Regions from separate parts of the Paenibacillus sp. JNUCC 35 genome, predicted to be linked through region 2. Evidence: a T-box and tRNA genes for the amino acid it is inferred to sense, from the RefSeq annotation. Region 2 holds a T-box; the other holds one or more tRNA genes.

Region 1 (4,391 bases), 2.3 Mb from region 2:
TACGATCTGTACAGGATAGGTGGGAGCCTTTGAAGCCTGAGCGCCAGCTTGGGTGGAGGCGCCGTTGGGATACCACCCTGATCGTATCGGAGTTCTAACCTACTACCGTTAACCGGTAGAGGGACCGTGTCAGGTGGGCAGTTTGACTGGGGCGGTCGCCTCCTAAAGAGTAACGGAGGCGCCCCAAGGTTCCCTCAGAATGGTTGGAAATCATTCGAAGAGTGCAAAGGCATAAGGGAGCTTGACTGCGAGACATACAGGTCGAGCAGGGACGAAAGTCGGGCTTAGTGATCCGGTGGTACCGCATGGAAGGGCCATCGCTCAACGGATAAAAGCTACCCTGGGGATAACAGGCTTATCTCCCCCAAGAGTCCACATCGACGGGGAGGTTTGGCACCTCGATGTCGGCTCATCGCATCCTGGGGCTGAAGTAGGTCCCAAGGGTTGGGCTGTTCGCCCATTAAAGCGGTACGCGAGCTGGGTTCAGAACGTCGTGAGACAGTTCGGTCCCTATCTGTCGCGGGCGCAGGAAATTTGAGAGGAGCTGTCCTTAGTACGAGAGGACCGGGATGGACGTACCGCTGGTGTACCAGTTGTCTCGCCAGAGGCATAGCTGGGTAGCTATGTACGGAAGGGATAAGCGCTGAAAGCATCTAAGCGTGAAGCCCCCCTCAAGATGAGATTTCCCAATTAGTAAGACCCCTTGAAGACGACGAGGTAGATAGGTTGGAGGTGGAAGCACAGCAATGTGTGGAGCTGACCAATACTAATCGGTCGAGGGCTTGACCACAAGGCTTTTCCGACAGGAAAGGCCGCATCGAAAGCATACGCGACGAGCACACGTTAGTGTCTGACATCGGAAGCATATGCACCACAAGATCTTTGGATGGATCGACTGCACGTTTCGCTGCTAGTTTTCAGGGAGCAACCCTGATAGTTTTATTCCCTGATAGCTCAGTTGGTAGAGCACTCGACTGTTAATCGAGTTGTCACAGGTTCGAGTCCTGTTCGGGGAGCCATATGGAGAGGTGTCCGAGTGGTCGAAGGAGCACGATTGGAAATCGTGTAGGCGAGAAATCGTCTCGAGGGTTCGAATCCCTCTCTCTCCGCCATCTATATATGGCCCGTTGGTCAAGGGGTTAAGACACCTCCCTTTCACGGAGGTAACAGGGGTTCGAATCCCCTACGGGTCACCATCATAATTTTACCTTTGACAAGATTAATAATTATGATTATAATGTAAATCTATGGACGCTTAGCTCAGCTGGGAGAGCATCTGCCTTACAAGCAGAGGGTCGGCGGTTCGATCCCGTCAGCGTCCACCATATAAGTTTTTACTGACGCGGGGTGGAGCAGCCCGGTAGCTCGTCGGGCTCATAACCCGAAGGCCGCAGGTTCAAATCCTGCCCCCGCAATACTTGGAGCTGTGGTGTAGAGGCCTAACATGCCTGCCTGTCACGCAGGAGACCGCGGGTTCGAATCCCGTCAGCTCCGCCATTTTTATCTCTGTATACAAATGGATTTTAAGAACATAATAAGGCTCGGTAGCTCAGTCGGTAGAGCAGAGGACTGAAAATCCTCGTGTCGGCGGTTCGATTCCGTCCCGAGCCACCATTGATAATTACATATGCCGTTGTAGCTCAATTGGTAGAGCAACTGACTTGTAATCAGTAGGTTGGGGGTTCAAGTCCTCTCGACGGCACCATTCCTGGAGGCTTAGCGAAGTGGCCAAACGCAGCAGACTGTAAATCTGTTCTCTTACGAGTTCGGTGGTTCGAATCCATCAGCCTCCACCAGTTTTAGGGGCATAGTTTAAAGGTAGAACAGCGGTCTCCAAAACCGTTAGTGTGGGTTCAATTCCTGCTGCCCCTGCCAATTAGCTTTAAAACCTTATATGGCGGTCGTGGCGAAGTGGTTAACGCATCGGTTTGTGGATCCGACATTCGGGGGTTCAATTCCCCTCGTCCGCCCCACTTAATACTCACTGACAATTGCAAGATGTTGGGGGTTAGCCAAGCGGTAAGGCAACGGACTTTGACTCCGTCATGCATAGGTTCAAATCCTATACCCCCAGTATGATATGCGGAAGTGGCTCAGCGGTAGAGCATCGCCTTGCCAAGGCGAGGGTCGCGGGTTCGATTCCCGTCTTCCGCTCCATTATAATAAGGCGCCATAGCCAAGTGGTAAGGCAGAGCTCTGCAAAAGCTTTACCCCCAGTTCGAGTCTGGGTGGCGCCTCCACCATTCTTTGCCGGAGTGGCGGAATCGGCAGACGCACAGGACTTAAAATCCTGCGGTAGGTGACTACCGTACCAGTTCAAGTCTGGTCTTCGGCACCAAAAGTGCTAAATAAATTTGTGCCCTTAGCTCAGCTGGATAGAGCGTTTGACTACGAATCAAAAGGTCAGGAGTTCGAATCTCTTAGGGCACGCCATACAAGCCGGTGTGGCGGAATGGCAGACGCGACGGACTCAAAATCCGTTTCTCGCAAGGGAGTGGGGGTTCAAGTCCCTTCACCGGCATCATAAAAGCCTGGTTCCAGTTTTACTGGAGTCGGGCTTTTTCCTTTCATAATATAGAATTTATGTAAAGGTTTAAATACAGAAAGAAAAGACAGAGGGCTTTTGTACAGTTATGTACAGTAGGCTCCCTGTCTTTCTTCGTTGTTAAGAATGAAGATGGCTTAAGTAATCCGTAATCGCTTTGTTTACTTGATCCGGATGTTCCCGAACGGTAAGATGAGCGGAATTTTTAATTTCGGTATAGGTTGCATTCGGAATGGAATCGGCCATTTTTTTCATGATCGCCGGGGGTGTGATCGAATCCTTTTCACCACCGATGACAAGGGTAGGGGCTTGTATGGTAGGCAGAAGCTCCGTAGAGTCTTTCCTGAAAGCCATGGCTAAAGATGCGTGGACAAGTCCCAATGGATTCATTCCGTCAATCTGATCTTGTAGTTCGCCGGCTAGTGCGGAGCCTTCTCCTTCGGATAGAAGTTTAGGGATCATGGCTTTTGATGCTGCTTGGGGACCCTGTTCAAGAAGGGAAGCCGCCATTTTCATCCGGTTGATTTGTCCTTCCAGAGGGTCGGCATCCGGGCGTGTATTCGCCAGTATAAGTCCATTGAAACGATCCGGTGCTTTTCGAAGGAGATTAAACGCTACATACCCGCCCATGGAGAAACCGGCAAGAACCGCTTTTTCCACTTGGAGTTGGTCCAGAAGAAGCAGAAGTTCATCTGCCATATGCTCCAGCGTAATCAGGTCCTTGTGAGGCTCTGATTGGCCAAAACCTCTAAGGTCGGGAGCAATGACCCTGTAGTTCGATTCTAACGCCGCAATCTGTTCCTGCCACATCCGATGGTCCAGAGGGAAGCCATGAAGAAGTAAGACGGCCGGACCGCTTCCCCGTTCTTCATAAAAAGTTTTCAAGCCATGGATAGTTGTAAACATAACGCATCTCTCCTTAGTTAGTAGAATTCTTTATATGTATGAAAAAAATGCTGATGCACGCAAGTTGGAACAGTTAAGCAGCTGTTCTAAGTATTGATACTCCTTAAATACAAAAAAGTTTGTTTTAAACAAGGAACATCATTCAGCAAATGGTACGGACTTGGCTTCAGAACGGCCAGAACATGCAAACAGCTTCTTAACAAAAGTTGAGGCCTAATTGCAAGGAATGAGCAGTTGGTTGTATGACAGGCGTCTAGAGTTTATTGCCGGATGGGTGATCCCTACGGAAAGGAAATGTCTTATTGCTATCTTGCTCTTTAATTTCCTCTTTAGTCATCCTTGAGGATAACGACAAATGCTTAGAAGATTTAGTAATAAATTTTAAGCCGCAGAGAGCCTCGGAATGTCTCGAAATTTCTTGTGCATTTGATGTCTTCCGGCGAAGAAATCATACCAAAGAGAAAAAATGGTTCAGTTTTGGTGTTTTAAAAAAAGACTCTGAAGAGTCTTATAATCGGAAAGGTTGTATATGATTCTCATAGTCCGCTTAGTCTGGAAGGCAGGGGAGTTAAAAGGGATCTCCCCCCTAGATCACTTTGTCATATCCCTAAATTATTTCCCCGGAAATTTTTGACATATTACCATGTAATTTAAGAAAATCACGCGAATCATGCAAAAACGCCCATCTAAGATAATACCCGTTTAACGATGGAATGAAACTCCTCGACAAGATATTTTAAAATGAATTTTCTTCATCGTTTTTTAGCCAGGAAGAGCACACGTATAGGTAATAGAAAAGACTTGGTAAGAGAGATAAAACCCTATGCACCATTAAAGCAAAAGCGGTTGTGGGCCAGTGATGGCGGCTGGAATAAGGATAATAAGCCACGCATACGAATTGTTCCGACTTGCTTATAGGCTTCGGCAATGTTTGTGGAAA
Region 2 (4,391 bases):
AAAAGGCTGAACGGCGACAATGATAAGGATACGGGACTGGACAAAATGTCCGCCTGGGGATACGGCAAAGAGATGGCGGGCTACGTGCCGCTGAACAAGCAGCGCATGAAGATGCGCGGGCTCAATATCGGCAGACAGCTTGACGGTACGGTGCTGATCAATGCGCTGCATATTTTCGATATCGACGGCTTGAACGCGAAATCTCAGAAGGAAGGGCTGGAAATCGCAGCCAAGGAAATTCCGAATGTCGTCAAGTATTTGAAGACGTTCGATGAATTCAAGAACGTGGAGCTGGACAGCATCGCTCCCGAGCTGTATGTGCGCGAAACCCGCCACATGGAGGGGCTGTACAGGCTCAGCGTCGTGGATTTGCTGGAAAACCGCGACCAGTGGGACCGGATCGCCTTCGGATCTTATCCGGCGGATATCCAAAGAACGTCGCCCAACGATAACGGCGCGGTCGTCGTTCATCCGACGAAGTACGCGGTTCCGTTCCGCAGCATCGTGCCGCAGAACGTAGACGGCCTTCTCGTCGTCGGCCGGAGCGCCAGCTACGACACGCTGGCGCACGGCAGCGCCCGCGTCATCCCCGTCGGCATGGCCGAGGGCGAAGCGGCAGGGACGGCGGCCAAGCTGGCCACGGAGAAGGGCACGACCTTCCGCGCCATGGCGGAATCCAAATCCCTGATCGCCGAGCTGCAGAAGCGGCTGAACGATCAGGGGATGGACCTCAAGCCTTACAAGCTGGACGAAGCGGCGTTTATGAAGCATAAGGCGTATCCCGGCCTGAAAGCGGCAGTGTCTATGGGCATCGCTTACGGCTCTTATGCCAACGCAGGCTTTAAGGATCTGGATAATCCGTCGAACGCGCAGCGGATGGTGAACCAGATGAACAGCGTAAGACGGATGTACGCCGCTTCTTTCCAAGGAGATCCTTCCGCCGCCGTGAAAGGGATGGAGGAGCCTGCGAAGAAAACGCTGACTCTGCAGCAGGCGAGCTACACGATCGCGCAGGCCGCGGGGCTGAAGGTTGAAGCCGCGGAAGCGCAGGCCGCGCTGGAAAACGGCGGGCTGCTCAGCAAAGCGACCCTCGGCATCATCGCCAATAAAGAGAAGTTAAGCGACGGCGATGTGTACATGATGCTCAAAGACGCGGTAGAAAAGCAGGCAGGAGCAAAGTTTTAGAAAACCGAAGACTGTACAGGCGGGAACTGAGCGCTATAAAGGCCAGGTGCATGTGAAGGCCGGGCTTGGGTGTCCCGAAGAGTCCCCCTGCGCAAGAGGTGCTTGCTGAGGACAGGCTTACAGAAAACGAAATGAAGCCGGTCATAAAAAAAATAAATGCCCTGTTCCGTCGGCGGAACAGGGCATTTTTCATTGTTCGGGCTTTAATCGCACATTTATTGCAGATTGATTTTTACCGCTTTGTCCGGCCGGACGTTTTCTTTGTGAAGAAGCTGGAGCTTGGGATCGCCCTTAGGCTGCTCGAACACCAGAGTGCCCGAAACTTTGCCGCCCGGAGCCAGTTCGCCATATTTGAGGCCGGTTTCTCCGGAGAAGGAAGCGAGCACTTTATCGCTGGTCATCCCGCTGCTGTTGGCCATTTCAAAGCTGTACGGGTTGTACGCGAGCTCATTGGTCCCCGAATTTTCGATATTCAGCGTCACCACGACAAATTCGCCGTCCGGCAGGTTGGGCGTTTCGGGACCCTGCTCCGTAAATTTTTCCACTTTGCTTACTTTTATTTTCGCATCGCCGATTTGAACGGTATCTTCTTTGGAGTATTCCTGAGCGAGGGACGCAGCAAAATGCGGCGCTTTGGCGGCGGAAGAACGATCTGCGGCGCCGCCCTGTTTGAGCGGGGATGCTTGCTCCTTATAGTCTCCACATGCGGTCAAGGCCAGACACGAAACGGCGGCAAGCAGGACGAGTTTTGTTTTCAAAAGACTCTCCCCCAATCTGAATATGGTTCGTTAAGACTTATAACCCGCAAACGAAACCTGGTAAACAATTCCGGCGCAAACAGTTGCCTTCCTCACCGCAGCCTGATAAACTGATGAAAAGCAAGCCGAAAGCATACCCGTCACGATGAAGAAGAAGAGTAAGCGTCAGGCAGGACTCCAGAGAGCTGATGGCAGGTGAGAATCAGTGTCAGGCAGGCGCCGAATGGGCTTCCGAGTGCCGGTCCGAACCCCTTTGCGGGCAGTAGGAGCCGGCGGCAGCAGGTCCGGCCGTTATCCTGGGACCCCGTATCGAAAGCGGACCGCTTTCCGTACGTTAGAGCGCGTTTGTCCAGGCAAACGAACAAAGGTGGTACCGCGAAGTGAAACTTCGTCCTTTTTAAGGACGGAGTTTTTTTGTTGTCCGGTTTACGCTCCGGACCTTAATCTTCGAAAACATTTTATTTCACATAAAGGGGGTGATGGCCGTGGAAGACGGTTGGTGGTGGCGTCTGGAAAACAGGACGGACGGAGATTTGAAACAGTTGCGAAAAGGAATTGAAACCGACATTCAAAGGAGAAATGAATATGGAACGGATATTAACGGGAGACCGCGTCACCGGGAAGCTGCACCTCGGCCATTACGTCGGAAGTTTGAAAAAGCGGGTGGAGCTGCAGCATCAGATGGAAACGTTTCTGCTGCTGGCGGATGTGCAGGCGCTGACGACGCATTTTGAGGACCCGGATCTGGTAAGAAAACATCTGCGGCTTGTCGCGCTGGACTACTTGGCGGCCGGAATCGACCCGGAGAAGGCTGTGCTGTGCGTGCAGTCGCTCATTCCGGAAATCGCCGAACTGACAGTGTTTTACTCGATGTTCGTCACAGTCAGCTCGCTGAGGCATAACCCGACGACCAAAAGCGAGGCGGAGCAGCGGGGGTACGACGATTTGTACTACGGCTTCCTCGGTTATCCGGTCAGCCAGGCGGCGGACATCACGTTCTGCAAGGCAACGCTCGTCCCGGTGGGCGACGACCAGATTCCTCATATCGAGCAGACCCGCAAAATCGTCCGGAGATTCAACTCGCTCTACCGGCCGGTGTTCGAAGAGCCCCGGGCGCTGGTCGGCCATACGCCGCGCCTGATCGGTCTGGACGGGAACGGCAAAATGAGCAAGAGCCTGGGCAACGGTATTGAGCTCGATGCCTCTGCGGAAGAGATAAGAGCTAAACTGAAGAAGGCCAAGACGGACCCTTCGAGAATCCGCAAAGACGATCCGGGTCATCCCGGGATTTGCCCGGTCTTCTCCTACCATGAGGCGTTTCTGGCCGGGGATGCCCCGGAAATAAGGGAGAGCTGCGAACGGGGGAGCATAAGCTGCACAGCCTGCAAGGAGAAGCTGGCGGAAGGGCTGAACGCCCTGCTGGAGCCGATGAGGGAGCGCAGGACTTATTACGAGGCGAAGCCTGCCGAAGTGGACGAAATTCTCCAATCCGGCACAGCCAAAGCGCGCGGCATCGGCCGCGAAACGATGCGGGAAGTGCGGGAAGCGATGCGGATTGATTATTTCGGACGCTGACGGGCCAGTGCGGCAGTGTGCCTGTGCTGCACCGCAAGGCTCCATAGGGCCCAGCCATGCCCAAGGGCAGCCCCCAGCCGCGACGCACTTGTGCCGCACGGCAACGCAAAAAAGCCTATCCGTTAAAACCGGATAGGCTTTTTCGCATGCGCAATCATGCGCCGGAAGCTTCCGCTTCTTCCGTCCATGCTTGCGGGTGGTTGTCGCTCAGATACGCCGCCGCTTTCGCGTTGCTTTCGACTTGAGCGACGTTTTTGCAGCCCGGGATGACGGCGCTGACCGCGTCATGCTTCAAGCACCACGCGAGGGCCCACGTCGCCATGTCCATCGCTTCCGGCACTTCGTGCTCGCGGATGCGCTGCACTTCCTCGAGCTTGCGCTGCGTCTCGGCGGGGTCGTGCCGGTGGCGCGTGTCCGTGGCGGCGAAAGTGGCGCCCGGCTTGTACTTGCCGCTGAGATAGCCGCTCGCGAGGGGAACGCGGGCAAGCACGCCGAGGTTCTGCTGCAGGCACGACTGGAACACGCTCTCTTCGGGAGCGCGGTCGAGCCGGTTGTACACGACCTGGATCGCTTCCGAGCCGACCTGCGTGGAGGCGGCTACCTGATGAAGGTTGTCGTTCTTCGCGATCGAAGTGCCGATGTGAAGAATTTTGCCCGCCTGCTTCTGCTTGTCCAGCGCCGTCCAGAGGGCGTCGTTGTCGAACACGGAATCCGTTCCCGAATGGAACTGGTACAAGTTGACATAGTCTACTCCCAGCGCTTTCAGAGAGGCGTCGAGCTGCCCGATCATATCTTCCGCCGAAAAACGCTCGTCGCGTTTAAAGCGGTCATGATAATGATGGCCGAATTTGGTCGCCACGACCCAGCCTTCAC

The links. A T-box is a leader RNA that pairs with one kind of tRNA and senses whether it is charged. The one in region 2 lies ahead of trpS (tryptophan--tRNA ligase), so its partner is inferred to be a tRNA-Trp.
Region 1: it encodes a tRNA-Trp, which carries the amino acid that the T-box ahead of trpS (tryptophan--tRNA ligase) is inferred to sense. The anticodon was not compared.

The regions. Positions count from the first base shown of each region.
Region 1 covers NZ_CM177771.1:1,275,274-1,279,664, forward strand. Annotated here, with positions in the region: rRNA gene AC2TF6_RS05630 (23S ribosomal RNA) at 1-790, shown strand, start outside; tRNA gene AC2TF6_RS05635 (tRNA-Asn) at 944-1,019, shown strand; tRNA gene AC2TF6_RS05640 (tRNA-Ser) at 1,023-1,112, shown strand; tRNA gene AC2TF6_RS05645 (tRNA-Glu) at 1,122-1,196, shown strand; tRNA gene AC2TF6_RS05650 (tRNA-Val) at 1,250-1,325, shown strand; tRNA gene AC2TF6_RS05655 (tRNA-Met) at 1,342-1,415, shown strand; tRNA gene AC2TF6_RS05660 (tRNA-Asp) at 1,421-1,497, shown strand; tRNA gene AC2TF6_RS05665 (tRNA-Phe) at 1,539-1,614, shown strand; tRNA gene AC2TF6_RS05670 (tRNA-Thr) at 1,630-1,705, shown strand; tRNA gene AC2TF6_RS05675 (tRNA-Tyr) at 1,711-1,796, shown strand; tRNA gene AC2TF6_RS05680 (tRNA-Trp) at 1,802-1,875, shown strand; tRNA gene AC2TF6_RS05685 (tRNA-His) at 1,898-1,973, shown strand; tRNA gene AC2TF6_RS05690 (tRNA-Gln) at 2,003-2,074, shown strand; tRNA gene AC2TF6_RS05695 (tRNA-Gly) at 2,083-2,157, shown strand; tRNA gene AC2TF6_RS05700 (tRNA-Cys) at 2,167-2,240, shown strand; tRNA gene AC2TF6_RS05705 (tRNA-Leu) at 2,250-2,338, shown strand; tRNA gene AC2TF6_RS05710 (tRNA-Arg) at 2,357-2,433, shown strand; tRNA gene AC2TF6_RS05715 (tRNA-Leu) at 2,439-2,521, shown strand; gene AC2TF6_RS05720 (alpha/beta fold hydrolase) at 2,666-3,451, opposite strand.
Region 2 covers NZ_CM177771.1:5,243,215-5,247,605, reverse strand. Annotated here, with positions in the region: gene AC2TF6_RS23705 (FAD-dependent oxidoreductase) at 1-1,185, shown strand, start outside; gene AC2TF6_RS23700 (DUF4352 domain-containing protein) at 1,401-1,943, opposite strand; T-box leader at 2,080-2,342, shown strand; gene trpS (tryptophan--tRNA ligase) at 2,529-3,518, shown strand; gene AC2TF6_RS23690 (aldo/keto reductase) at 3,673-4,391, opposite strand, start outside.